DNA from 4 places in the Paenibacillus sp. Marseille-P2973 genome. Region 4 is predicted to be linked to each of the others. Evidence: riboswitches for the same ligand, from Rfam matches in the RefSeq annotation. Region 4 holds a riboswitch; each other region holds the start of a gene.

Region 1 (7,322 bases), on a different contig from region 4:
TGTACGATTAATCATAGACGTCTCATTAAGGGGATGTTTTTTTACGCCTCGGAGGGTTTTCCGCGAAACACCATGCAGTAATATGGCTTGGAAATGCCGCCAGGAGTCATTTTCTCGTACAGATCGGTAATCACGAAGCCGGACTTCTGGTAAGCCCGGATCGCCCGTGTGTTCCATGTGAGCACTTCCAGGTCAATTACATCCTTAGGCTTTCTCCGCTGGGCCTCCTCGACGATTGTCAGCACAAAGGTCTTACCCAGCCCGTGGCCGCATAAATCAGGTCTCATACCGATGCCAAGCCGTGTAACGCCCTCCATAGGAAAGTACTGGGCGAATCCGGCAAGCTCCTCCTGCTGATCCAGCAAAGAGACGTACTGCTGGGCCCTTAAAACGGGATTCCCAAATTCCACATCGAGCGCCTTCATCTGTTCCCAGGGAAGCCAGCTATAAATATCGTAGGGAGAATCGTAACGCCAAGTACTGATATCTGCGCCATGGCTTTCTTCCATGGGTACGATTCGAAATGGTGCGATTGGTTTTTCCATTTTTGCGCCTCCTTAAACGATAGGAATGCCTATGCGGCTACCCATATGGCTGTAGTTCTTTTTAACCTCACTCTAACGGGATTTTTATTGGTTGTAAAGGCTTTGTGGAGGAAGAGGGGCCAGAAATCGAAGGCAGGCAAAAAAAATGCGTAAATTAAAAATTTCCTGTTTAGGCATCCGCATAACGGGTAAATTTTGGATATAGGGAAGATAGGATATGGAGTGTTAGAGAACGAGAACGGAAAAAATATTTTTGGAATGGGTTTTATCCAAGAAACCTTTTGATCGATTCCTTCGTTATATGAATAAGATGAAGGAAAGAAAAAAGACCGCGTTGATTCCGGCAAGAATCAAGTGCGGTCAAGCGAGCTGTTGAGGTGAGGGCCTCAACCTATCAGGGGTGATCAGGATTCTTTGGCAAAGCTGGAATAGCTGTCTGCGCTCAAAATTCTTTTTGCCCCGACATAACGTGTTTTATAGTAAGTGTTGCTTAATTTGTCTGTTCTGATTCCTTTGGAAGAAGAGGCATGAGCGAATTTTCCGTCTCCCAGGTAGACGCCCACATGGGACACTTTACCTTTGCCCAGGGTGTTGAAGAATACGAGGTCTCCCGCTTTCAACTGGCTCTTGGCCACCGGGGTACCTTGCTTGTACTGAGCGGTAGAGACGCGGGCAAGATCAACGCCCATTTTCTTGAACACGTATCTTGTAAATCCGGAACAGTCAAAACCGTTGGTCGTGACGCCTCCGTATTTGTAAGGTGTTCCGTACACGGATTTAACGACGCTGGTCAATGTGGTGTCCGCAAAGGCACTTCCTGTCCCCATGGTGAACAAAATAGCTAAACTCGTTGCTGCTGCTGCGAATGTCTTTCTCAAGATGTTAAACTCCTTCCAAGGCCTGCGAGGTTAGCTTGAGGATTCGGTTGAAGGTTCCCTATGATCCCTATGTAACGAAATCAATTCACCCAATGTGGTTCCCCCGTTTCCCGGGTGCCGGGAATTCGGCTAGTCTTTGTTGAATGCACCCGAAAAATTACGACGTTACAACAGTGATTACGACGTTACAACAGTGATTACAAAGTTGTTACCATTTACTCTGGTCATTTTACCAAACATCAACGCGGGTTTGCAAGTTTGTTTTGTTATTTTTGAATAAATAAGTTAATTTGTCCTGTATATCCCGTCCTCTCCGGGTAATGTTTCCTAGGACGACGGTTTAAATAAAAGAAAAAACCCGCAGATTGCGATCCATAAAGAATCTCTGCGGGCTTCATCGTTACTATTCTACATCATCATGATCTTGAGTATCGCTTGTAACTTCTTCGAACTTATCAGTGCTCATAATGCGCTTGGCGCCAACATAGCGCTCGACATAATATTTATCGCTCAATTTGCTGATGATAACTCCTTTGGAGGAGGAAGCATGAGCAAACTTGCCGTCACCGACGTAAACACCAACATGAGACACACCTTTGCCTGAAGTGTTGAAGAACACCAGATCGCCAGCGATCAGTTCTTTCTTCTCTACAGCGGTTCCCATCTTGTACTGGGAGCCTGATTGGTGCGGCAATTTAATTCCGATTTTCGAAAAGACATACATAGTGAATCCGGAACAGTCAAAGCCAGAGGTGGTAGTTCCGCCGGAAACATAATCGCTTCCCAGAGCTTTTTCAATCGTGGTGTCCAATTTGGAATCTGCGAAAGCGCTACCAGTTCCGATGGAGAAAAGTATTGCAAGACTTACGGCTGCTGCGGTTAACTGTTTTTTCAAGGAAATGCTCCTTCCAATGCCTACGAGGTTAGCTTAAGGATTCGGTTGAAGGTCCCCTATGATCCCTCTCTTGCGAGATCAATTCACCCAAAGTGGTTCCCCCGTTCCCCGTGAAGGGAATTCGGCTGTAATTTACACCTGACTACTTACTTATTCGACACCCAGCAGAAGACTCCTGCTAATAGTGACAAAAATAATTACAAAACTGTTACTGAAATTGTGCTGTTGTTATTGTAACAAAGGCCAGTATATTTTGGCAATGGTTATTTAGCGAGTTTGAGAGGGGAAAACGCAGGACAAGACCCCCGAATAAGCTCGGAGGCCTTGTGGCACAAGGAAGGACAAAGATGAAAAAAATTTAACTTTTTTGTGATTTGGTATGCCAAAGCTGATATTGAGAGGTTAGAGTCCAAATTTGAAATAGACTGCGAATGAAAGGATAGGTTTGTTGCAGAATTAAAGCAATCAGTCCTGTCCAAATCCAGGAGGCCGTTCCGAACAAAAGGAACAAGGCGGCGCCGGCAGCTCCGAGAATAAGGGAAATGGCGATCCCCGGCAATAGATACCTCATGCTCAGCATCAGGGAGCCCCAGACGCCGGCCTTAAACAGATACCCGAACTGGGCGAACAGCAGGATTTGCCGGACAAGCCAACCGTAAACCACCCACCCCAGCAAATATCCACAAAGGGTCAAAAGGGGAGCGAGCCTGTCGCCTGACGTAAGGAGACGGGGCAAGAGGGCGTATAAATCCGGGACGATCCAAATTCCCGGCAGGGAGAGCAGCGCGAGCTCCAACAGAAAGAAGAGAGTGACGGGCTTCCAGAATTCCTTCATTCCCCGGAAGAAGGGAAGGCCGGACGCCCGGGTCTCGGGGGGAACCAGACCGTAGAGAATACCCGCCTGGAACAGCGGCGTCAGCAATAGACGGAGAACAATCATCCCGATTAGCAGCCAGAAATACTGATGAATCTCCGGATTGTGCTTTAATTCGAATTGCCCTTCGATCAAGTATAGAATCCGGTTCAATTCATTCGGGGGCGTATCCGGGTACCTGGACAGTACGGCCACAACCGCCGAATGGATCAGACGGTACAGAAACAGCCCCCAGAGCAGCTGGTACAGGAACAGGATGATCACAGAGGGAAACTGGCTCCTGACAAGCCCCCATCCATTTCGTACATAGGTCATAACTTTCCCTCCTAAAAGTTTTGTGGGCATTACTGCTATGAATAAGCCTTATTCTTGTTCGTCCAGCCTACCAGACCAGAGTGCCAAGCAGGGATTCCAGCAGTTTGGTGATGCTTAAAGAAGCACGTGTGCTGACAGGTTCCTTGACCTCGGCCTTAATAAAGTTGTTGATATGCTTGTTCTCAAGCACCAAGGAATACTCGGGATCCAAACGGACCCATTCCAGGGGTTCTTTATATTGCAGCTTCATCTGAACGCGATCGCCATCGCCATTCCACACCTTGTGGATCGTATGGCCATCCTTGAAGCTGAAGAGCAGCGGTATTTTGGAGGCCGTTCCTCCCTTGCGGCTGATTTCCACCTCAGACTCGTAAATCGTGCTCCCATCCTTGGTTACAGGAGTTACGGTAATGCGGTCTACCGAGAAATCAGCCATTTTACCATCATATATATATTGATTAAAATATGACTTCCAGCTCCGTCCGGTCGTCTGCTCGACAACCCGTTGAAAATCGGCCGTAGTCGGATGCTTGAATTTGTACTTCTGGGCATAGTTGTAGAGAATGCGCTTCATGGTCTTCGCCCCGACTTGGCGTTCGATATCCAACAAGACCAGTTTGCCGCGATAATAAGCGTTCTTGGCATAGGTATCTCCCGATCCGTATTTCCAGGCGGGTTGTGTCAGAGTAGCCGGAGAGGATATCAGCGCAGCCTGAATCGGCAGATTTGGCGCGATTCCGAACTCTTGCTCCATCAGTTTATCTTCAGCGTAGGAGGTAAAAGCTTCGTCCAGCCAAGCCTCTTCGAATTCATTGTTCGCGACCATGCCATAGAAGAACTGGTGTCCGATTTCGTGGATGACCGTCCGCTCCAATTCATCGTATCCCGGCGAGTCGCTGCCCGCTCCGAAGGCGGTGACGAGGGTAGGATACTCCATACCTCCCGCACCATTCCCTTCAATAGGAGGAACAACTACGGACAAGGTAGAGTAAGGATACCGTCCGTACCATTTACTGAAATTCATGAGGGCCACCTTGGCCGCATAAAAATAACGCTCCTTTAAATCCTTGTGCGCGGGATCCAGATAGAGCTTGATTCGGACGCCGGGAACCTCCGCCGAGGAAAATGGCTCTTCGGCATAAATGAAATCGGGGGAGGCGGACCAGGCGAAATCATGAACATCATCGGCGTAATATTGAACCGTTTTGCGGCCGTCTTTCAGGACTGCAGGCTTCGTCTGGAAGCCGGTCGCAGCCACGGTGTACGTCTCGGGAACATTAATGTTTACACTGTAGATACCAAAATCCGAGTAAAATTCCGAATTACCGTGATACTGATGCAGATTCCAGCCCTCAGCCGTTCGGCCGCGCGTTCCGGCGGGTTCGTACACACTTAGCTTCGGAAACCATTGACCTGCCATGACGAAATCGCCGGATGCGCCCATCCGGGCGAAGATTTTAGGCAGCTTCACGGTGAAGTTGATCTTCAACGTAATGCTCTCGCCGCCGCGGACCGTTACCGGCAGGCGGACCTTGGCAAGTGTCCGGTCATGCGTATTCCCGTCATCCGGCTGAACGAATTGAACCCGGTGAAGCAAGGATATACCGTCCGTTGTCCGGATCTCGGTCAACTCCATGGCTCCCCATCCGTCCTTGGGCATGACGTCGCTGCGCAGCTTACCGCCGGATTCCTTCATAAAGGTAGAATTTGCGGAAGCAAAAGCATTGGGATATAGATGAAAATAAAGTTCATTGACGGCCTTTTTGCCGGGATGCGTCCAGGTCAGCGTTTCCGTGCCTGTCAGTGTGTTGTCCTGTTCATTAAGCTGGACCTGAATATGGTACTCTGAAATTCGGTCGCTCAGAATCTCCGCAGTCGGCTGTTGAATGCTTTCGGACTGGGGAAGCACGGGCCCGCTTTTTTGAGCGATTGCCTGGGGCTTGACCTTTTTGGGTGCGAAGGAAGTCTGTGTTGAAGGGCCCATACTCAGGGTATACCGGATAGTGCCGGCGATGAGGCACAGGGCAAGAATGGAAATGCCGAAGAATAAAGTTCGTCGGGTCATACAATGGATACCTCCCGTTGACAAGCATCTACAGCATGTATATGTTTGCATTTGGGAGATTATTAGCTAAAATTAAATTAAACTGCCAAGGGTTAAAACAGCCCTTTCGGCTGAAGCGAAATCGGCGGTTTAACTCCGCTTGGAATAGAAATTTAATTAAATTCAGATAGGTAACAATGGGAGGGACTCATGGACAACAACAATTCGAATTCGCAGAAGACGGGCAAGAAGATATTCGCCCTGAACATTATCGGCAATGAGGAGAAGAGTAAGCATAAGGGCTTTGGCGCCGGCTCCATCGACCTGAACAGCATGTCTCCGGTCATTATCGACGGGGATGAGGCTTATATCGATATCGGTGCGATGCACGCCAAGAGCAAGGTGGAGAAAGGTATCAAATTCTCGATGAACCGTGAAGATGTACCGGCCGGTCGCCAAGTTTGGGTCGTTTGGGTCGCGGTTGACCGTTCTCCCGAGGGCCAATTTTACGGCGGGATGACAGCCTGCGAAATGTGGATCGATACTGAAGCACGCCGCGGATGGAAAATTCTTGCCGATCACGTCAACAAAATGGACTACGCGTTGAAACGCCGGTTCATTTTGGATGGTTTGTCCGCTGAGCAAAGAGGCGCTCTTAAGAAGCTGCTGATCGAGACAAACCAGGAATGGTGGGACCGTTCTTCGGATGAACTGAAAACGTCATTGGAATCTTAAGAGTTAATAGTTCCACCCGGGGATGGCCGGGTACGATCAAACAGCGGTACACGCGCAGTTGCGCGTTGTACCGCTGTTTTTTTTGTAAGAATGATTTTTACTTGGAAAGATCGTAGGTCATCGTAACCGCTTCGGAACCGAAATAAGAAAGATGCCATTTAAATTTCAATTGGTCCCCGGTTCGGCTGATATACTTCAACCCGTCGCCAATACCGAATTCATCGTTTTGGATCCGGTCGATGACGTCCTTGTCCAGCAGGTCGAGATAGATGGACTTTGTCTTGCCCGAGCTTCGGTCAACCAGCAGCAGAGTCCCCGTAGAGTAAGGACGGATCAGCAAAAAGTCGGCTTCTATGGCTTCCAGACTGTAGACGTCATCCGGGCCACCGAACTTCTCGAGATCAATGCTCTCGGCGAGCTTTCCGTCGGGTGTGACGAGTTCGGCGACCTGGCCGTCATTGAGGATGATTTTGCCGTCATACGTTAGTACGTCTTTTTCCAGATTAATAGAAGAAGGCCCGCCATAAGACATGCTCGTCTGACGGACGATGGAGCCGTTATGCAATATAGCACGATACCGTCCATCAAAGATGTGCGGCTCTCCGTAACTATTATAAATGTTCACCACATAGGTGGAATCGTTGATTTTATGGGCATCCATAGCCAGCCAATCGGGGTGTTCGACTTGAATGGTGCCGGTTCGGACGGGGAGTTGGCCACTGGAGCCTGCGTATAATACGCCTTTTTCACGGTTTAGCCAGAATAGCTTGTCTCCGGCTTGGGCCATGACGTACTTAGAGGAATAAACATAAGTGATTTCCTGTTTGCCGGACAGCGTGATTGAAATTCCGAACAGTTTCGCAAAAAGAGAAGCCGGTACATAGGTGACGCCTTGCTTAATTAGTACGGGAGCTCCAAGGGATACGGTGACGTTATTTTTGCCGGTGGCGCTTGCGCTGCCCGCCTTCAATTTGGCATACTGGGTGACCCCGGTGAGTTCTAACGCCTTAGTTGCATGGTTGTAGGTGAGCTGAAG
Region 2 (7,322 bases), on a different contig from region 4:
GTCAGGGTAAAATGATTGAACGGCATGCCTCGGTCTTTCCTTTTTACGGGGATGCCTACAGTGACTTTCTGTCTTACGTGACTCAATATTACAGCGATAACCCGGCATTGCCGAAAGAGATTTTGCTCCCCGGCATGGCTGAGGAGCCTGGACAGGGCGAGGAAGCCCCAGGCGAGCCGGAGGCGGCCAAAGCCTCATCTGCCGCAACCGAAGGCGTCAGCGAGGCGCTCGACGCGGCAAGCGGGGCTTCGGCGCTGCATGAGTGGCTCGGCGTGAAGACGCTGGTGCCGCAGCGCGGCCTTAAGCGTCAGATGGTGACGATGGCTGAGGAGAATGCGCGCGTGGCGCTTGACGAGAAATTCCGCCTGATCGAGCGGGATGAGGAACGGACTCGGGGAGCCGCGGAGAACCTGGGCCGTTCGATCGGACTGGATCGGGTATCCCGGATCGAAGCGTTTGATAACTCCAACATCCAGGGGACGAATCCGGTCTCCGCGATGGTTGTGTTCATCGACGGCAAACCGGCCAAGAAGGATTACCGGAAATACAAAGTCCGGACCGTTCAGGGTCCGGACGATTATGAAACGATGCGCGAGGTCATCCGCCGCAGATACGAGCGCGTGCTGAAGGAGAACTTGCCTCAGCCTGATCTGATCATCGTCGACGGCGGCAAAGGGCAGATTTCGGCTGCAATCGACGTACTGGAGAACGAGCTCGGTCTATTCATTCCGGTGGGCGGCTTGGTCAAGGATGCCAAGCACCGGACTGCGCAGCTGATGGTGGGCGATCCGCCCGAGCCGGTTCATTTGCCTCGCGACAGCCAGGAGTTTTATTTGCTCCAGCGAATTCAGGACGAGGTTCACCGGTTTGCGATTTCGTTCCATCGCGAGCAGCGGGCGAAATCGATGGTGGCTTCGCGCCTGGATGCGATTCCGGGCATCGGGGAGAAGCGTCGTAAGGCGCTGCTGAAGCACTTCGGCTCGCTCAAAAAAATGAAAGAGGCCTCAGTCGAAGACTTCCGGCCCCTTTCCATTGGCGACAAGCTAGCTAAACAAATTATAGATGCCCTTCGGGATGATGAGGAGTCGTGAACAACGGCTCCTCTTTTTTTGGCAACGGAGCTGAAGGGCGTTCCTTGCCCGGCGGATTGAACAAGTAGATGACGAAGGCAACAATCGCCGGTAATACGATATAGAATATGCCTGCCGTAATATTCAGCGTTCCACCTGTGAACATAATGCTTAGCGACATTAAGATGCTGTCGAAGATGACGTGCGAGAACAGGACCGCAATAAAACCGTAGCGCAGGAAAATATAGCTGAACAACAGGCCGATAATGAGCAGCTCGATCGGACGGGAGATGACCGGGTAGATCGGATACAACGTATGGCCGAACGCCCAGATCAGCGTCGTGATGATACTTGCGACGAGCGTGCTGCGGAACATTTTCTTCAGCATCGGAATCCCGAACAGCCGGTATACGGCCTCTTCCCCGATCCCTGCCACCCAGGCAAGCAGCGGGAGCAGCGCAGGATAGAGCATGTTATACGGTGATTGGGAGGCATCTGTGGTCGACCAGGTGTGGATCGTTCTTTCCAGAATGAAGAAGATCACGGACTGAACTCCAAGCAGAATAAGTGCCCAGGCGTATCCGTCCGCCATCGATTTTACTACATGCCGTCCATAACCCTGTTCCTTGGCCCGGGCCCAGAGATTAATCCCCTGCTTGCGCCAGAGTCCATCGCCTCCGACGAGGGAGAAATAGACGGAGGCGGCCAGAATCAGCGTGACGACGCCCTGAAATACAAGCCCGAAGATCAGCATTGCACCGCTTAAGCCTTCTTTTTCAAAATAAGGCATCATATTAAGCGCAGAACCCATGGAAATGATGAAGTACAGGGAGGCGAGCACGATTCCCCGCTTGAATGAAGTATGTACTCTTGTCATGGCGCTGTACACGATCGCGAGAATTCCCAGCACAAAAGTCAATAGGGCATATCCTACATAGGTCAGCCAGTTGGCGAGCGTGGTTTGGCTTTTTACATAATCGGTATGGCTTTGCGGCACGGAGAAGTAACTATCGATTTCGGAGACCTGGCCTTCGAAATAATGAATATCGATTTGGGCATTCGATTTCCCCGCTTCATATCCCACCAGCGTTAAAGACAGACCATCCGGTGTTTCGCCCACGGAAGATTGCATATCTTCGCTGTAACCAAGCGACTTCAAGTAAGGTTGGGCTAACGCCAGCTTTTCTTCCCACGATAGGTCCTGCACTCCCGAGGTAGCGGCATCAGCTTCGGATGAACCGCCGCCCAATCCCTCGATGTCCGGAAACCCGGTTTCGGGGTATTCTTTAAAGCCGACCGCCTTGCCCGTGGTCATATGGATATCTACCGTTACGGCTTTGAGCAGCCCGCCTGGCTTATTGATGCGGACTTGAAAGATGTCGTAGGGGAACTGCTTTTCATACTTTTTAAGGTAATCTTCCATTAAACCTTCCCGGGTCAAATACCCGTATACATCAGCGCGCGTCTCGTAAGTAACCAGGGCATCGTTGAAGGGACCGGTTAATCCGAGCGTCGATTCCGCGAATTTGACGGCAGCTTCCTTGGCCTGCACCTTCGTAATTAACTGAGTCGATTGTTCGACCTGCAGCGTTTCGGAAGCGGTTGTCGGGACAATCTGGAGTAAAATAAAGACGATGAGTCCAATGACGGCGAGTATCCATAAGGTCCTGGTCTTTATCCCGCGCGTCTGCGGTTTTAAATCGGAATACATACGAAAACTCCTTTTAACGATTTTTTGTTGAATCTGTATGATTTCGGTACTTCCATGTCACAGTAAAGATAACACAGGGGAGATTTCTTCGCCAGAGACGAAGCTTGTTTCGCGTAAAAGCGCAATAACCACGGCAAATCCCAGCATGGCTTAGATAAGCATTCACCTTACGGTCTGTTTCAACTCTTTTAAGTCATTTTCGATCTATTTCATCCAATTAAACCTTTGTGATGGAAGTGAATAAGGATTATAATCCAATTTGACGAAAATGAAATGAAAATGAATGTAACTTAATATGTTGGCCGAATTTCTTACCGAAAACGGGGGAACCGATATTTAGGGGTGAATTTCGCTGCTTCACTTGCATTGCGCCTGGTGAAAAAGCGAATAGGGCAGACCGCGCAAGCCCGAATCCGTCAGCTAACCTCGTAGGCCTTTGCAGCAGGGACCAATCAAAAAGCATTGGATTTCCAGTGCTTTTTTTCATTGTTTCTTTTTTGCCAAATTGAGTAATGAGGTGAGCCCGTTGCTTTCCAAATGGATCAGATTTTCCCCACCCCAAGTCCTTGTGTTGGGCTTTGCGTTCATTATTTTGGCCGGTTCGCTGCTTTTGATGCTGCCGATTTCCAGTAGTACGGGAGATTCGCTTCCTTTTATTGACGCTTTCTTTACCGCTACTTCGGCAACCTGTGTGACAGGGCTTGTCGTAGTGGATACAGGAACCTATTTCTCAACATTCGGCCAGGTGGTCATTATGCTGCTGATCCAGGTAGGCGGTCTGGGGTTCATGACCATGGCGACCTTGTTCGCTCTGGTGTTTAAACGAAAGATTTCGCTGAAAGACCGGCTTCTGCTCCAGGAGGCGATGAACCAAAATACGATGGAAGGGATCGTCCGGCTGATCCGTAAGGTGCTGATGTATTCCCTGATTATCGAGAGCTGCGCCGCACTTCTGTTCACAATCCGCTGGTCGTTCGACATGCCGTTTGGCCGGGCGCTGTTCTTCGGTATCTTTCACGGCGTTTCCATGTTCAACAATGCTGGTTTTGATCTGTTCGGCGAGTACCGCAGCCTTACCCAGTATGTAAACGATCCGATCGTCAATCTCGTAACGATGTTCCTGATCGTTTCCGGAGGACTCGGCTTTATCGTTTTGTCCGACCTGATCGAGTTTCGGCAACGCCGCAAATTGTCGCTTCATTCCAAGGTGGTTCTCTCCATGACCGCCACATTGATTCTGGTCGGAGCGCTCGTTATTTTCGTGTTTGAATTCACCAACTCCAATACCTTGCAACCGCTGGATTGGGGCGGGAAAATCTGGAGTTCGTTCTTCCAGTCGGTTACGCCGAGAACGGCGGGTGCCAATACGGTGGACATCGGCGGGCTTAGACAGGCGACGCAATTCTTTATGATCATCCTGATGTTCATCGGGGCATCGCCAAGCTCCACCGGGGGCGGGATCAAGACGACGACGTTCACGATTCTGGTCGGGGCGGTCATTTCCATGATCCGCGGCCGTTCGGATCTCGTGTTGTTCCGTTACCGGCTGGCCCAGGAGCGGATTTTCAAAGCCGTCACGATCACGATGCTCGCTTTGTTCCTGGTCATCGCCGTGGCGATGGTGCTTTCGACTACGGAAGATGCCAGCTTCCTGAGCATTTTGTTCGAAACGACTTCCGCGTTCGGTACGGTCGGCCTTTCCATGGGACTGACGGGAAAATTGACGATTGCGGGGAAAATTATTATCAGCTTCACCATGTTTGCCGGACGGTTAGGGCTGCTGACGTTAGCTTATGCGCTCGGGCCGAAGAAGGGTAAAGAATTATATAGACATCCCGAAGGCAAAATGATTATAGGATAAGGGGAAAAGTGAGATGAAAACACAGCAGTTTGTAGTGATCGGCTTGGGGCGTTTCGGTTCCAGCCTGGCGCTAGAGCTGATGGACCTCGGCTACGAGGTTCTGGGCGTGGACAGGAACGAGGAAGTGGTCGAGGAATGGAGCGACCGGCTTACACATGCCGTCGTCGCGGATGCGACGGATGAAGAGGTTCTGAAGTCGCTGGGCGTTCGAAATTTCGACTGCGGGATCGTAGCGATCGGCAATGATATTCAAATGAGCATCCTGTCGGCCATCCTTCTCAAAGACCTTGGGATAAAAACGGTGGTAGCCAAGGCGATTTCCGTCCTTCACGGCCGGGCGCTGGAGAAGCTCGGCGTCGACCGGGTTATCTTTCCCGAGAGGGATATGGGGGTTCGGGTCGCCCATCAGCTTGTAACTCCAAACCTGCTGGATTACATTGAACTTTCCAAAGAATACAGACTTGTCGAAATGAGAGTACCGCAATGCCTGGACGGAAAAAATGTCGGCGACCTGAACCCGAGAGCACGTTTCGGCTGCAGCATCGTAGCCATCCACCGGGAGAACGGCGTCATTATTGCACCGACGGCAATGGATCATCTAATCCTTGGGGACATCATGGTCATCATCGGGGCAAAGAAAAACATCGATGAATTCGAAGCTATTATAAATGATTAATCATTTTAGTGATTCTGCTCTTGGAGTGTGACCTGCATGGAATCTGCTGCAACGGAAGCGATTCGGCATTTTCTGATCCTAGTATTGTTTGTTCTAAGTGTCGGCATGGTTTCCGGTAAATTAGCCGCTTGGCTCAAGCTGCCCGATGTTGCCGTATTCATCGCCGTCGGCATGCTGCTCGGGCCCGGCTTGAAGCTCATTCATGAATCCAGCGGCTCGCTGATCAATCAGCTCATTTTAACATTGGGTTCGGCGCTTATTCTGTTTGATGGCGGCAGGAATCTTAAGCTCAGCGGTCTCCGTAAGGTCTGGATCACCCTATCTTTGCTTAGCGTTCCGGGGGTCATCATCTCCGTATTGGTTGTGGGGGCAGGCGTGCATTTTCTGTTCGGGGTGGATTGGATTTTTGCCTTCCTCGCAGCTGCGGTGATTGCATCTACGGACCCGGCATCGATCATCCCCATCTTCAAACAGGTGAAGATCAAGGAGCGTGTCCGCGAGACGGTGGAGAGCGAATCGGCATTTAATGATGCAACGGGTTCGATTCTTACGTTTGCTTTGTTGGCGGCGGTCGCGGGCGGCGGCGAACTTCATTTTGGCGCGATGTCCTTGGACTTTGTAAAAACCGCGCTCGGCGGAATTGTGATCGGGCTGATCATTTCCGGGCTGCTGGCCTATTTCACGGGTCATGCGCGGCATGGCGTACTGCGGGAATATACGACTATCGTAATGCTTGTCTGCGCCCTGTCGAGTTACTTGATTGCCGACCTGATGCATGTCAGCGGGTTTATGGCGACGTTTGTGGCCGGGATCATTTGGGGTAATGCGGAAACCTTTAATCTTTCGATGAAGGAAAGACATATCGAGGTCGGCTCTTTTGCGGAAAATATCACAGTGATGATGCGCATGCTGATCTTCGTTCTGCTGGGCAGTCAGGTTAGTTTCGGCACGCTGGGCCATTACCTGTGGCAGAGTCTGGGGGCGGTGCTGCTGCTTATGTTTGTAGCCCGTCCGTTGACCATCCTGCTGTGCGCCCTTCCGGACCGGAAAGTGAAGTGGACCTGGCGGGAGCTGCTGTTTATGAGCTGGGTCCGCGAAACCGGAGTTATACCGGCTGCGTTGTCGGGAATGATTGTCGGAATGGGCGTCCCGCATGCCGAGATCATTGCGGCGATTACGTTCATGGCGATCGTGCTTACGATTATCGTTCAGGCGAGCACGACAGCCTGGGCGGCGCGAAAGCTTGGCCTCGAAATCAAAGAAGCTGCGGCAAAGCCTTAGGGCTTTTGCTGGCAGCTTCTTTTAATTTTACGGGTCGGTTTCCGGTTCCTTGGATTAATAAGTACGGACCGGGGCCCGGCGGTAAAGCATCCAGCCGATTCCGATCAGAATGACGGTTAATCCCAGAAATAGATGAGAAACCATCACGTTGGACATTCCTGGCGCCGACAATTCAAAGTTTTCCGCGAAGTCCATGTTTCCGGGGCTGAGGTTTAAAATCAGTACGTAAAAAGCGATTGTAATCAAGCCGGGAAGCGTGCCAAACCGGTAAAAAACGGTACCAAGCAGGATGAACAGAAACATGTCGAACAGGTAGAATGCAAATTGGGAGTACCATAAGGACAAGAACGCAGGGATGCTTTCTTCAATAGAATGTCCTAACAGCGACGTCACCCCATAACCTACATAGACGACGATATTTTGCATCAAGGCCATGGCGGCACAGAGTATGGCCGTCGTTCCGATCACAGAGAGATAAAACTTCTGCCGGGGAATTCCAAAGCTCATCATCAAAGGGAAACTGTTCGTTGCAATTAAAATGCCGTAGACCAAAAGATAGATGGCGATGGCTCCGAAGTTGGCTGAGAACAGAAAACTGTTAGTGGAGTTCATAATTTCCGGAAAATAAAGCATGATTACCACTTGTGCGATATCAACCAACAGAAGGATAGACCAAAAATACGTCACCGGTTTGAAGTTATCCATCCAATAGAATCGCAGCAT
Region 3 (7,322 bases), on a different contig from region 4:
GCCGACGCCTTTTCCGCCGAATACGACGTTCAGCATCATTTGTACCAGCGGAACCATCCCGCCGAGCGGCGTCAGAGTATCATGCATATTGTTGACGCTCCCTGTCGTAGCGGCCGTCGTTACAGTGGTAAACAGCGTGGATCCGGCGATCCCGAAGCGAACTTCCTTCCCTTCCATGCTTCCTTGCGCAGCGTCGATACCCAGTGCGTTGATTGCCGGGTTACCCGCTTTTTCCGAGAAATAGACGGTGGATAAAAAGACGAGAAATAGAATCATCATGGCGGAGAAAATGACCCAGCCTTGTTTCTTATTCTTGGCGAACAACCCGAATGTGTATGGCAACGCGGCACCAATCATCCACATCGACCACATTTCCACGGCGTTACTCAAACCGTTCGGATTCTCAAACGGATGTGCGGAGTTTACTCCGAAAAATCCCCCGCCGTTCGTCCCCAAATGCTTGATCGACTCGAGCGAGGCGACGGGCCCCATCGAAATTCGCTGTAACGCGCCATCCAGCGTATGAACCGTCAAGGTCGGATCCAACGTCTGTGGAACCTGCAGTGCCACGAGAATTAGGGTAACGAGCAAAGCTGCCGGTAGAAATACCCGGACATGGGCTTTTGTAAAATCTTCAAAGAAGTTTCCGAGCGTTTGCCCTCTCTGCGTCAAACCGCGGATAAATGATATTGCTACGCACAGACCGCTGGCGGCCGAAGTAAACATCATCATCGTAATGACGGCCATTTGTGAGAAATAGGATAGAGCAGACTCCCCGCTATAATGCTGTAGGTTCGTATTGGTCATAAAGCTGATGACCGTATTGAATGAAAGCGACGATTCCATGTTTCCCATCCCATTAGGATTCAAAGGAAGAAACTGCTGAATCCGCAGAACCAAATAGCTTACTCCCACCAGAACGGCGTTCGTCACAATCATGCTAAAGGCGTATTTTTTCCAGCTCATGCCTTCACGGCGTTTGAAACCGACCAGCTTATAGATCAGTCTTTCGAAACCTCCGAATATGTTGTCGGTACGGTTCGATTCCCCGGAAAACACATGGTATAAATAAGTGCCCAGCGGTTTCACCAGTACAATGATGACGCCGATCACAACTAACATTTGCACTAAATCCATTGGGATCCCCCTCAAAAGTAGGCTTTTTAAAATTTCTCAGGATGAATCAAGGCATAGATCAAATAAAGAAATACGAACAGGACGACCAACCCGATCCCTATCATGGCGTATCCCCCTCCTTTAATTCCTGTTAATCCCCGGTTTCCGGAATGCCGTTTGCTAAAAATCCGACCTCGCAGGAACCGGAATGAATCACATAAGTCGCTCCAAGGCCCTTGTAAATCATTCTCGGATGCCGCTCCGGCGTAATCACGATTATTGGACTCGATGTCCATTGACGGCATAACTGCAAATATCGACATGTTAAAGTTAGCGTAGTTTCAAAAATAAAGACCCTCCCGATCCGAAATTCGGGAATCCTCCAAGTTTTCTCATCCTCCGTCTTCACCCGGATCACTTGAACCGTCCCCAATTTACGAGCCCGTTTCTCCTCAGTTTTGTTGTTCACGAGAACCGCAACATTCCGCCGCTTAGACAACAGCAGCCGTACAAAATTCAGCCCTGCCTGATTTGGCGCAGCAATGAGGATACAATCTTCCTCCACCTTTGTTTCCTCCCTCAGATAATAGCAAGACCTAAAGCCCCTCCTGGTGAGGTAGACTTTACTAGTAAGCTCATTCCAGTACTTTGCACAGCAAAAAAGCCGCAGGAAAGGAAGGAACCTTTCCGCAGCTTCTGGCATGGTGTTCATAACCATGGTGGGCTTATGGCGGTTGCCTCTCCCAATTACGCTTACGAGGTTAGCTGTCGGATTCGGGCGCGAGAGTCGCCCTACGCTGGAAATTAAGGATATTTCCGGCGATTCACCCCATGAAACGTTCCGATCCCAGATCGGCGTTTCGTTGGTTCCCCCGCTTCTGCGTTCGCAGAATTCAGCGAAAAAGACATTATTATTCATTTCGATTTTTCATAACAATTTCAGTCAATTTTTCAGTTTAGGCAATAAAAAACCACAGAGGCACCTTGGCGCTCTGTGGCCTACTCATACGGCTGACAGTTCACCCATCCTCTCTTCATCCACGCTTACGAAGTTAGCTGTCGGATTCGGGCGGTGAGAGTCGCCCTACCCGAACGGAATCCATGGTTTCCGTCCGGGATTCACCCCTGTCCGTTTGCGGTCTTTAACTCTCACATTAAAGACCGCAAACGAACGAAACGGCTTCTTGGCCTTGGAGCCAAGATAGATGCGCCGCAATTTGGTTCCCCCGTTTTCCCGTTTCCGGGAAATTCAGCGATCGACAAATGGTATGATATTTGTTTCATGGATTGAATCATAACTCCGGCGCCGAATCCAGTAAAGTCAGGCAACCGTCTAAAAACAGTTTGCAATTGCCAAATATATGAAACGGGAGCGTTTTCATAATGGTTAAACTCTCTCATTTACGTCATATCTCTTTAATGCTTCATTTTTCATTCCATTATATTAAAGGTCATTAAACGGTTATTGCCCTAAGAAAAATACTACGGCTACAATACAATTGTAAACGTTTACAATTATTCCGGATAGAAAGCGAGGGGTATTCATGCCGATTCGTCAACAAAAGAAAGCCTTATTGAATCAAGTTGTAGGTTCATTGATTTTCAAAGGGTTGACTGCTTCTCTATTCCTTTGCTTCTCTTTTATCCTCGTGGCTCAGATCCCCTACGCTCACGCCGAATCCATGCTGACCATCGATTCTCCGGCGGAAGGTGATCAGGTACCTCCGGGATGGCTGCGGGTTACGGGAGGGTATACCGAAACTTATGACATCAAATTGATTATTAATGGAACCGAACAGCTTAACTCCGTAAGAGAGGACTTAAATGGACCCGAAAGCGGCACTTGGTATGCGGATGTCGACGTATCCAAATACGACGGCAACATCTCGCTGATTGCCAAGGGAGTGCAGAGTTCGTCTCGTTATGGAATCTCCACGGCTACGACATCGGTGTATGTCAATAATCCCGAAGCCAGCCTCCCTGTTGTGAAGATTACAAATCCTTCGGACGATGAAACCGTCCACGGCTCGGTCCCTGTAAAAATCACCGTCGACGCCAAGAATTCCGTTGAGCTGGTAGAGATTCGAATCAACGGCGGGCCATGGATGAAAGCAAAGCAAACCGGGAACCACTATCAATTCAAATGGGACGCCAAAAATCTCGGTAACCGGACCTCCAGTCTGGAGGCAAGGGCCTTCGACGAATTCGGCAATGAAGGCCGGAGCACTACGGTTTATGCTCATACCGGGAACTGGGCTCCCGAACCGGTTACACTTGAAAAGCAAGACCGTGCGATGTGGATCTGGGAAAAAGCCGCTTACAATCTCTTTTTGAACCCGGGCTCCAAATCGGCGTTAAAAGCGCTTGCCGATGATACCGGAACCTTCGGCTCCGATCCGATCACCACCTTTTATATCGGCGTTTTTCCGTATGAGGGTGTAGACATCCTTGAAGACCAGCCTGAGGCTGTCCGGGAGTTCGTAAAGTGGGCGCATGACAACGGCTATCGGGTCCACGCCTGTATCGCCGGAGGAACCGTACCTCCCTATTATGGCGCCCTGGCTCCATATCACGGCAATGCAATCCATGAGATGGAAAAGGTCATCAATTACAACCTCTCCTCCTCCGCAGATGAGCAGTTTGATGGGGTGAATGTCGATATCGAGCCTTATATTTTACCTGAGTTTAAGACCGATAAACCGGCCGTACAGCTTCAATATTTAGATGTGCTTCAAAAAATGATTCAGCGCAGAGACGCCGCCGGCATTGACCTTCCTTTCGGCCCGGCGATCCCGAGATGGTTTGATAGCAGCGACACTTCCAGCAATATTACCTGGAACGGTCAGACCAAGTGGCTGTCCGAGCATGTACAGGACATCAGCGATTATATTTCAATCATGGATTACCGGGACACCGCCGAGGGCGGCCCTGGCATTATACCTCAGGCTCAGGCCGAGCTTGCCTATGCCAATGCGATCGGGAAACCGGATTCGGTCATCGTAGGGGTAGAAACGCTGGACATTGCCAACAGCGGAGACCCCGAAACAATCACATTCCGGGAGGAAGGCCGGACCTATATGGAAAGTGAACTGGATAAAGTTTATACTGCCTTTTCCGGAGATCCGGCTTTCGGCGGCATTGCGATGCACCATTATGACTCGATACGCTGGCTTCCTTCCGCTTGGGGACCTAGTGGATTTAAGTGGACCATGAATCCGCCGGATACAGCTCCTCCTACCGGAGTAAGCAGGGAACCGCAAGCCACTGCGTTCGATTTCAGTACCATTGAACTTTCCTATGGCAGAGCCTCCGACGATTCCGATATTGAGGAGTATATTATTTACCGCGGCACCGAGCCCGGATTTACGCCGGATGATTCCAACATCGGGGGAACGTCGAGAAACCTGACTTACCGCGATACCGGATTGCTTCCTAACTCCGTTTATTATTACAAGGTAGCCGCCGTCGATATCAGCGGGAACATCGGTCCAGTTTCTAGCGAAGTTTCAGCCGTGACCGGAAATACGACCCTGCGCCCTATGATTATCGGGGACATGAACATCGTGTTTAACGGCACGCAGGGAAAAGTAACGCTACAAGTCATCGATCTGGAAACCGGCGAAGGAATTACTGCTGACGTTCATGGCCGGTTTACCTACAACGGCGGAAAATATGTAGATCTGATCACAAATGCTGCCGGATCCGCCACCGCTACTTCCGAAACGCTACCTAAGGCAGCGGGGCTTGTCGGCTTCTGGCCGCAACGGATCGCCGCCCAGGGATATTATTGGGCTTCCGCTTATGACCGTCCGCATACCGTTACCGTGTCTTGGCCCGAAAATGAGTGATCTGAGTAAACGAAAGGGACTGCCTACGGGTCAATAAGACCTGTAGGCAGTCCCTTTTACATTTTGGCAACTGCTTTAGCTGTCGATTTGCCAGTCGCAATAGCCCGGTGTTAGTTAAGATCTCCCGGACGCCAAGATCTTACCGCGCCAACCATATCCGCTGCATTCTGAGTGATCGTTTCGTAACGCTTTTCCCGAATGAGAGCAGGATTTACCAGGCATCCGCCTAATCCGACCGCTGTAGCACCCGCCTCTAAAAATCCATGAATATTGTCGAGACGCACGCCTCCCGTCGCAATCAAAGGAATCCGGTCGAGCGGGGCGGTTATCTCTTTGAGGTAACCCACTCCAAGAGAGGCCATCGGAAACACCTTCACCGCAGTCGCTCCCGCTTTCCAGGCCTTCACAATTTCCGTAGGCGTCATCGCTCCGGGAAAAACGGCTATTCCTTGTTCAAGCGCATAAGCCACAACCGCCTCATCCAGATTCGGGGAAACCAGATATTCTGCCCCAGCCCGGACCGCTTCTTTGGCCTCCTCGAGGTCCAGCACGGTGCCTGCCCCAATCTTCATCCGTTCTCCGAATGTCTCTCTCCAGCTTGAGATCATTCCTAGCGCACCTTCCGTATTCAACGTCACTTCGGCAAACACAATCCCTCCCAAGCTAAGCGCTTCGGCAACAGCTTTCCCCTGCTCCTTCGGCACACCGCGCAGGATAGCAATGATTTTCTCCGCCTTCAGCCGATCCAATAAGGAAGTTGTCATCCCGTTCCCCCTTAATATGTATTTGAGTCTGCCTATATTTTAACCTATAGACCATGACTTGAGGAGCTTGACCCGATATAATGAAAAGGTAGTGTAAACCTTTCCATAGGAGTGATAATTATGAAGCTGACTTATTTGGGACATTCCTCCGTGCTTATCGATACGGGCGAATTCACACTCATCATCGACCCCTTTCTGACAGGAAATCCGGTGGCTTCGGCCAAAGCCGATGAAATCAAAGCCGATTATGTACTCCTGACCCATGGACATTTCGACCATATCGGAGATGCTGAAGCTATTGCCAGAGCCAACGGGGCCACGATCATCGGAATTGTGGAGTTGGCTGACTTCTTCAAAAACAAAGGATTAACAACCGCTGGCTTGAATCTGGGCGGATCGTTCGTTTTCCCGTTCGGGAAATTGACCTTGACCCCCGCCCTCCACAGCTCATCCGTAGAGATTGACGGCACCAATGTGTATCTGGGCGTAGCAGCAGGAATCTTGCTGGATCTCGGCGGATTCGTTCTCTATCATGCCGGCGATACGGCATTGTTCAGCGACTTGAAGCTGATCGGAGACCGGCGACAGATCGATCTTGCTTTCCTGCCGATCGGTGATTATTTCACTATGGGACCGGAGGATGCGCTGCTTGCGGCCGAATGGCTTCATCCCAAGCATGTCGTCCCTATTCACTACAATACCTTCGGACTCGTCGCCCAAGACGGAGCGAAATTTGTGGATCAATTAAAACACAAAAACATCATCGGCCATGCGCTCAAACCAGGAGAAAGCCTGGACACCTCCAGCCTGGACCAATAACTGCAAAAGCAAAACAAAACTCCACAAATCTTCCTGGCGAAGGTCTGTGGAGTTTATTTATTTATGAACATTCAAAACAATAATTAAAGGTTCAGTCCGTTAACTCCTTGCCCTTTGTCTCGCTTCCGAGCAGCAATACCGCCACGGCGCCAACCAGGATAGTAATGAAGAAGATCCAGAATATTGCACCGATGGACACCTGCCGGGCAACCAGCATACCGACAAGGTAAGGGCCGATAATGCCTCCCACCCGGCCGAAGGAAGCAGCCAAACCTACTCCCGTAGAACGAACCCGGGTCGGATATAATTCGGGCGTATAAGCGTACATCCCGCCCCATGCTCCAAGATTAAAGAACGACAGACAGATTCCAGCCGCAATGAGCATGCCTTCGCTTGTCGCATTGCCGAACCAGGCAGCGCTTGCTGCAGTCAGCAGCAAATACACGACAAGCACAAATTTCCGGCCGAATTTTTCGATTAAATAAGCGGCCGTGAAATATCCCGGCAGTTGGGCGAGCGTCATAATCAGTACGTATTCAAAGCTCTTCACCAGGCTGAAGCCTTTGAGCATCATAACGTTAGGAAGCCACAGAAACATGCCGTAATACGAAAAAACGACTGTAAACCAAAGGATCCAAAGCATAATCGTAGATCGTCTGTGCGGTCCAGCCCAAACCGATACGAACCGTTCCCGGACCGACAGCTTTTTCTGCCTGCCTCCGGCGATGTTCTGAGTAAACCGCGGCGGGTCTTGAATCGATTTGCGCAAATAGAG
Region 4 (7,322 bases):
TAATGCTACAATAGAGGCCGGAAGCACTTTAGTTTTTCGTAAAGGAGCATTTGATCATGTCAACCATTCTTAAAACGCTAACTATTGCCGGCAGTGACTCCAGCGGCGGCGCGGGGATACAGGCAGACTTGAAAACATTTGAAGAATACGGAACTTACGGACTCAGCGCATTGACTACCATTGTTACGATGGATCCGGACCGCGGATGGCATCATAGCGTGTACCCGATAGACGCCAATCTGGTGGCCGAGCAGTTGAAGACCGTGTTTGCGGGCGGCCCGGTGCAAGCTATGAAGACGGGTATGCTTGGCAGCGTGCCAATTATAGAAGTCGTTGAGAATTGCATCAAGCAGCATAACCAACAAAATGTGGTCATCGACCCGGTCATGGTCTGCAAAGGGGAAGACGAAGTTTTGAATCCGGAGAGCGCGGATGCGATTCGCGATTTGCTGCTACCGCTTGCTACGGTTGTTACGCCAAACTTGTTCGAAGCCGGTGTGCTTTCCGGTTTGGGACGTTTGTCCAGCGTGGATGACATGAAGAAAGCAGCGAAGATCATTCATGAACGCGGAGCGGCTTACGTAGTCATTAAAGGCGGCAAAGCCTTGGAAGGCGACAAAGCGATCGACCTGTTCTATGACGGCGAGGAATTTGAGGTTCTGGAGACGGAAAAGATCGAACCCGCACATAACCATGGAGCCGGTTGTACTTTTGCGGCTGCCGTAACAGGTGGACTGGCCAGCGGCTTAACTGTAAAGGAAGCCGTAGTTAAAGCGAAAAAATTCGTAACGGCGGCCATTCGTTCGGGGTATGCCTTTAACGAATATGTGGGACCGGTATTCCATGGAGGATACCGTTTGAACGGCGAGTAGGCTGACATATAGAATGAATCAGGACAGGCCGGTTTCCAGGAATGGAGGCCGGTCTTTTTTTTGTTGTATTCGGCATTAATACGATGATTTATGTTGCGCGTTAATGCGGGCTCAATAATGAAGGATAATAAATGAAAGTGATGGAAGTAAGCGTTTTATCGTACTCTTTTACAACAAATAGAAGCGATTCAACGCAAATTTCGGGATTTACAGAAAATGAGAGCAGGCGTAATATTCATTCGTGGATTTGATATTCTTGATTCGCTGAATTTCCCGTAATACGGGAAAACGGGGGAACCGAATGCCGGGCGTAACAGGCAAAGCCAGCCGAAACGAACGGTAGGGGTGAATCCGCAGCATGTCATGCAGAACATGCCGCGGAGGGGTGACTCTCGCCACCCTAATCCGACAGCTAACCTCGTAAGCGTAGTCCGAGAGAGGAATGATACTGTGCCCATGTAAAGCACTCATGGACCGCAGGGGGTCTTGCCTCTGTGGTTTTTTGCTGTCCAAAAAGTCTCCAAATGAGACGATTTACCAAAATATTTAATCATAATCAGCCTTTGAATTTGCAAAAAATAAAGCACGGTGGTGTTGCATCTATGTTTTCGATAATCAAGAGAGTGCTCATCGGTCAGCCGCTGAAGTCAACCGCACTCGGCGAACAAAAATTAAACAAAACGAAAGCCCTGGCGATCCTTTCATCGGATGCCTTGTCCTCCGTAGCCTACGGACCGGAGCAGATTCTGCTCGTCCTGATGACGCTCGGCGCGGCCGCCTACTGGTACTCCATCCCGATTGCCGCGGGAATTCTGGTGCTGCTGCTGGCTCTCGTTTTATCTTACAGACAAGTGATTTATGCCTATCCGCATGGCGGAGGAGCCTATGTTGTTTCCAAGGAAAATTTGGGGGTAAACTCCGGTCTTTTAGCCGGCGGCGCGCTGCTGGTGGATTATATTTTAACCGTTGCGGTCAGCATTTCTGCGGGGACGGATGCGATCACCTCAGCTTTTCCGTCGCTGCATTCACATAACGTACTTATAGCATGCCTTTTAGTGGTTGTTATCACGGTACTCAATTTGCGCGGTATTACCGAATCGGCTTCCATCCTGGCTTATCCGGTTTACTTATTCGTGCTTGTTATATTTATCACTATTGGGGCGGGACTATATCAAATTGCAATGGGCGAAGTTCCGGCCAACCTGCATACACCGATGGGTACACCGGTGACAGGCCTTACGCTGTTCCTGCTCTTGCGGGCATTTGCCTCGGGGAGTTCGGCTTTGACAGGGGTCGAGGCGATTTCTAACGCCATTCCTAACTTCAAGGATCCGGCTCCCAAGAATGCCTCCAAAACATTGGCTGCCATGGGCGTTCTGCTGGCGCTTTTGTTTACGGGGATCGTATCGTTGGCTTATTATTACGGTATTTCTCCTAAAGCGGAGGAAACCGTCGTGTCCCAGATCGCTTCAGCTACATTCGGCCGGGGGATCATGTATTACTTGATTCAAGGGATCACCGCGATGATTCTGGTGCTGGCCGCCAATACCGGATACTCGGCATTTCCGCTCTTGGCCGTGAACCTGGCGAAAGACAAATATATCGCGCGTATGTTCACCGTTCGCGGAGACCGTCTCGGTTATTCTAACGGAATCGTCTTTTTGGCGGTGGCCTCAATCCTGCTGATCATCGTGTTTAAAGGACAGACCGAGCATTTGATTCCGCTCTATGCGGTAGGCGTATTTATCCCGTTTACGCTGGCGCAAACCGGTATGCTTGTGAAATGGTTCCGGGAAAAACCGGCGGGCTGGGGATTGAAATTAACGATAAACGCGATCGGGGCTTTAATCAGCTTTACGGTCATGATGATTTTTTTCATTACGAAATTTCCGCAAGTCTGGCCTGCGTTAATCTTTTTGCCGGCGATCGTTTACGTATTTCATAAAATCAACCGTCATTACGAAGCTGTGGGGGATCAATTGCGGATCACTACATGCGAACAGCCACTAGCGATCGAGGGGAATGTCATGGTAATTCCCGTAGCGGGAATTACGCATGTAGTGGAAAATACGCTGAATTACGCGAAATCGTTGTCTCCGGATCAGATCATCGCTGTGTATGTGGCGTTCGATAAAGAGGCGGAAAAGCAATTTGAGGAGAAATGGAACCAGTGGCACCCTGAAATTCGGCTGGTTACGCTGTATTCCCAATACCGGAGCATTATCCAGCCGCTGACGAAGTTCATCGATACCGTGGAGCATAAGGCCAAGGAAATGAATTTCCGGGTAACCGTTCTGATTCCCCAATTCATACCGAAGAAACGGTGGCATAACGCCCTGCATAATCAGTCCAGTTTGCTAATCCGCGCCTTTTTGCTATACCGGAGGGATTTGATCGTAACCACGGTTCCTTATCATTTCAAAAAATAAGATCTTTTCTTCTGACCATCAAGTCAGAATTTGCCCTACCAGCTCGTTCATGCCTTGCCATGAATCCTTTAGAATAAAGTCCTGCTGAACCGGCGCATTCCAAGGACGGGGGATCATAATGGTCTGTTTGCCCGCTTCCTTGGCCGCGATCAGATTATGGGGGCCGTCGTCAATCAACAAGTCAAAATCAAGCAAGTATTTGCGCTTGGCGACGAAGAAGTTATCGAATGGAATGAAAGGCATATGCATTTGCAGCCATCTCCATTTTTCCGGAACCGATGCCGGGCGGGCGGCCGTCACGACGATGACGTCGTAATCGACGGTCATCCGCTTCACCTCTTCAATCGTATACTCGTCAAAAATTTCAAGCTCTTCGTACAGGCCGGGCCTGCCGAAGAAAATGTCGTCCGTGCATGCAGGATGCCAAATGCCGCTAAGATCAAAGCTGATAATTTGCTCCATGGTCAACGGAAGATCGGGATACATTAAATTATGATAATGAATCGCTTTCGGTATGAGATGGCAGATCGTGTCATCCATGTCGATGGCTACTATTTTTTTGCTCATGCTTCGCACTTCTCCCTGGCAGTTACTTTTTCGATATATAAGTTGAATTTAAACGTAATTGTAATGGACACTTCGGGAAATGGCAAACTTCGGCGTCTCCCAAGGGTTTGCAAGTAATCGCCAATTGGCATATCATGGGGCTATAAATATAGACAGGAAGGAATGTGGAGATGGAGACGACCCAGACGAAATTGCAGAAACCCGAAGCTATGATTTTCGATATGGATGGGACGCTGTTTAAGACAGAGACCCTGCTTGTCCCTGCCTATCATGAACTGTTCGACCGGCTCAGGGAAGAGAAGATGTACGAGGGAGAGACACCTCCGGAAGAGCTGATGCTGAGCTGTCTCGGTATGCTGCTGGAGGATATTTGGAGAAAGGTCATTCCCGACTGCAGCGAAGCGGTACACCGCCGTGCGGATGAACTGTTGCTGGAACTGGAGCTCTCAGGACTGAAGGAGTATTCAACTGAACTATATCCTGAAGTTAAGGAAACGCTGGAGCAGCTTAGCCGGCGGGGAGTAAGGCTGTTCGTCGCCAGCAACGGGCTGGAGCATTACGTGAAGGGCGTCGCCGAAACGCATTTGATCGCTCCGCTATTCGAAGGAATGTACAGCGCTGGCGAGCATCAGACGGCTTCGAAGGTAGACCTTGTCCGCCTATTGCTGGACAACCATGGAGTATCCAGTGCCTGGATGGTCGGAGACCGCTCGTCCGACGTGGAAGCGGGCAAGAAGAACGGCCAGACCGTGATCGGCTGCGCCTATGCCGGGTTCGGGAATGGACATGAATTGGCCGGTTCGGATGTGCTGATCACTTCATTCAATGAACTGGTTACGCTTTATGATCAGGCGGAAGATTCCGAATAATCTCAGGGAAAAATAAAGCCGCTCCTCCTCTCTATGAGGAAGGGGCGGCTGTTTTTTGTTTGTGCAACCATAGGGCGTATTCCAGCGGTCTTACAATTGCTCTCCGGTAAGATTCCAAATCCCCCGTCTGGATGAATACTTCCCTTGCAGGCTTGGGATTGACTTCAAGGACGTAAATACGCCCGCTTTTTTCAATCGCAAGGTCCAGTGCAAGCTCGCATAAAGCACCGAACGTAGCTTCCAAATATGCGGCGACTTCCAGGCTGAGCTTCTCTGCGGAACGGCGGATTTCTTTGCGCTTCTCTTCACTGGAAGTAATCTGCCCGAGCAGAGCATTCATCGATGCCGCCTTGCCTCCGCCGTGAAGGTTGGAGGTGACGCTGCGCGCGGGACCGATTCGTCCGGCGCAGCCGGTCACTTCCCAGCGGCCTTGCCCGTTCTTCTGCACGAGCATGCGGTAATCATGCACCCGACCGCTCGGCAGCTTGATTTGAATGCCTTGCTGCGCTATGAAGCGGCCGCTCCCTTTCCAGCTCATCAGGAAAGCGCCGAGCCTGGATTTGTGCAGCTTCTGTGCGGATATGATTTGCCGGCTCTGCTTCCTTCCCTGGATCAGGAACATATCGCCTCCCAGCCGTTCTACCCGCAGAATCCCCCTGCCGCCGGTACCGTTGATCGGCTTGACATAGACGGAGGAATGATTTTTCAACAGCCTGAAAACATCGCTCCCGCTTTGAAACAAAACCGTCTCGGGCTGGTTGCCGCGGAACGCAGGCTTGCGGGACAACGTCTGATAAATCGTCCACTTGTTTCGCAGCGGACGGTTTAAAAAAGTCATATTTCCGTATTTCGCCCGGAACCTTAACAGCTGTTCAAACCGCTTGCTGCGTTGAATCCGGCAGCGGTCAAAGATAAGCTCCGGGAAGCTGCGCCATTTGCGCGACCATTTCTTTTGCTTCGGATCGTAAATCAGGGCGTTGATAATGCCCTTTTTGTCATCCACATCCATCGGAGTGAATACAAAAACATCAAGACCAAGGCGTTGCCCCTCTGTGATCATACGCTGATAAATATGCCGCTCTTCCAGGTGTTTTTTATCATTTAAATATAGTGTCAAAATGCCCAAGACCGGTTGTGTCATCAGGAATCACCTTCTTTGCAGGGAATGGATTGGCAAAATCAAGATCCGACATTAGCTCGGAATCCAGCGAGCAGCCATGAGTTTTCTCCAGCAGAAGCTCGGCCCGCCCGGTCTGAGACTTAATTAGGCGACTTGCGCTGAACCCCGCGCGAAAACACATCTGCAGGCTGGACAGGTTGCCGGGTGCTACCCGGCATATCAGGTTTCCAAGAACGGCATGCTGCCGGTTCAGCAGGGCGGATCCCAGCCCTCGACCCCGGTACAGCGGGTGAACGACGACAAGGCAGATTCCGCGGCCATAGTTCGTTACGCAGGATAACCCGGCGACCCGGGGGCCATCCTCCGTTTGGAGAATGGCCAGAAGGAGGGAAGAACCGGGCAGAGTCATTTCCCGGCCGGACAGCTTCATAAGGGCACGAAAGGTCGCGGAGGGAATGCTCTTTCTAGCATAGCGATGCACGAATGCCAACATTTCCGCATGCTTTATCTCCCAGGCGACCCTGTTCCCGGGATGCCAAGCTGCAATTTCCATGCAGAATTCACCTCTTTCCCGGGCTATACCTTACCCTGCCGGTATAAGTAATGGCTGAACTGGAAAATGCGTTCCAGCGATTTTTTGCGGATATGGGGCTCGTCGAACTTCATCGGCTTGGCATTAGCCTCAAAAAACCAGATTTTCCCTTCCGTATCGATTCCGAGATCCATCGACATTTCGCCAAGCGTATAACCGGCGCTCTTTTCTATCTGCTTGGTGATCAACAGGCCGCTTGACTTCAACCGGTTCATCAAAACATTGGTCATTTCCTGGCCGAAGGTCGGAACGAGCAATTTCTCCGGGTCCTCGACACTGCCGCCTTGGGGAACGTGCGTGGTGATCCGCCGCGGACCGGCCAAGCGTGCGCCGATCCCGGTTACTGTCCAGATGCCTTTTCCTGTTTTTTGCACAAGCATCCGGATATCGAAATGCCTGCCTTTATACGAAGCGAGTTTGATGCTCTCCTGCATAATGTAAGGAACCCGGCCGGTCTCCGCCTTGATCCGTTTCCATAACAGGAGGGGTTTGCCGGTTTTATACACGACATTTTTGCGCCGAAATCCCTGAATGGTAAGCTTGTAAGGTCTTTCCTCGGCTTCGTCGAATTGAAGCAGCATAATTCCTTTTCCCGCTTTGCCGCTTTCCGGCTTCAGGTAGAGGCTCCCGTATTGCTCAAGCATGGGCAATAAAGACTTGGGTGAACGCAGCCTCTTAGTGTCGGGGACGAGAGCCTTGGTGGTCCGGTTTTTTTTCAGCCAGTCGAACAGCGTCCATTTGTTGAAAAAAAAAGGATTAAACAGCTGGATGCTCTCGTGCCGGATGCACTCTTCGATTTTGCGCCGGACTGACGGTCTCCGCTCATCCTCGCGCTGGGGAATTCGGTTGTAAATCACTTGCGGGAGAGGGACC

Evidence for each region. A riboswitch is a leader RNA that binds a small molecule or an ion and turns the genes downstream of it on or off. The one in region 4 is predicted to bind cyclic di-AMP.
Region 1: linked by a shared signal. The riboswitch ahead of KB559_RS20725 (C40 family peptidase) and the one ahead of KB559_RS22480 (APC family permease) in region 4 are both predicted to bind cyclic di-AMP.
Region 2: linked by a shared signal. The riboswitch ahead of KB559_RS17970 (TrkH family potassium uptake protein) and the one ahead of KB559_RS22480 (APC family permease) in region 4 are both predicted to bind cyclic di-AMP.
Region 3: linked by a shared signal. The riboswitch ahead of KB559_RS19255 (hypothetical protein) and the one ahead of KB559_RS22480 (APC family permease) in region 4 are both predicted to bind cyclic di-AMP.

Annotation. Positions count from the first base shown of each region.
Region 1 covers NZ_JAGQEH010000014.1:34,594-41,915, forward strand. Annotated here, with positions in the region: gene KB559_RS20715 (GNAT family N-acetyltransferase) at 42-545, opposite strand; gene KB559_RS20720 (C40 family peptidase) at 950-1,423, opposite strand; cyclic di-AMP (ydaO/yuaA leader) riboswitch at 1,428-1,564, opposite strand; gene KB559_RS20725 (C40 family peptidase) at 1,827-2,318, opposite strand; cyclic di-AMP (ydaO/yuaA leader) riboswitch at 2,321-2,455, opposite strand; gene KB559_RS20730 (hypothetical protein) at 2,677-3,507, opposite strand; gene KB559_RS20735 (M1 family metallopeptidase) at 3,575-5,572, opposite strand; gene KB559_RS20740 (YwhD family protein) at 5,762-6,286, shown strand; gene KB559_RS20745 (copper amine oxidase N-terminal domain-containing protein) at 6,384-7,322, opposite strand, start outside.
Region 2 covers NZ_JAGQEH010000009.1:171,902-179,223, reverse strand. Annotated here, with positions in the region: gene uvrC (excinuclease ABC subunit UvrC) at 1-1,091, shown strand, start outside; gene KB559_RS17975 (CPBP family intramembrane glutamic endopeptidase) at 1,057-2,781, opposite strand; cyclic di-AMP (ydaO/yuaA leader) riboswitch at 3,072-3,232, shown strand; gene KB559_RS17970 (TrkH family potassium uptake protein) at 3,308-4,642, shown strand; gene KB559_RS17965 (potassium channel family protein) at 4,656-5,318, shown strand; gene KB559_RS17960 (cation:proton antiporter) at 5,355-6,599, shown strand; gene KB559_RS17955 (hypothetical protein) at 6,654-7,322, opposite strand, start outside.
Region 3 covers NZ_JAGQEH010000011.1:73,312-80,633, reverse strand. Annotated here, with positions in the region: gene kdpA (potassium-transporting ATPase subunit KdpA) at 1-1,137, opposite strand, end outside; gene KB559_RS25605 (potassium-transporting ATPase subunit F) at 1,164-1,241, opposite strand; gene KB559_RS19255 (hypothetical protein) at 1,268-1,681, opposite strand; cyclic di-AMP (ydaO/yuaA leader) riboswitch at 1,852-2,025, opposite strand; cyclic di-AMP (ydaO/yuaA leader) riboswitch at 2,143-2,381, opposite strand; gene KB559_RS19250 (Ig-like domain-containing protein) at 2,661-4,964, shown strand; gene KB559_RS19245 (bifunctional 4-hydroxy-2-oxoglutarate aldolase/2-dehydro-3-deoxy-phosphogluconate aldolase) at 5,075-5,728, opposite strand; gene KB559_RS19240 (metal-dependent hydrolase) at 5,849-6,547, shown strand; gene KB559_RS19235 (MFS transporter) at 6,639-7,322, opposite strand, start outside.
Region 4 covers NZ_JAGQEH010000018.1:56,345-63,666, forward strand. Annotated here, with positions in the region: gene pdxK (pyridoxine/pyridoxal/pyridoxamine kinase) at 57-872, shown strand; cyclic di-AMP (ydaO/yuaA leader) riboswitch at 1,125-1,315, shown strand; gene KB559_RS22480 (APC family permease) at 1,475-3,301, shown strand; gene KB559_RS22485 (5' nucleotidase, NT5C type) at 3,320-3,868, opposite strand; gene KB559_RS22490 (HAD family hydrolase) at 4,039-4,737, shown strand; gene KB559_RS22495 (YheC/YheD family endospore coat-associated protein) at 4,769-5,878, opposite strand; gene KB559_RS22500 (GNAT family N-acetyltransferase) at 5,835-6,410, opposite strand; gene KB559_RS22505 (YheC/YheD family endospore coat-associated protein) at 6,434-7,322, opposite strand, start outside.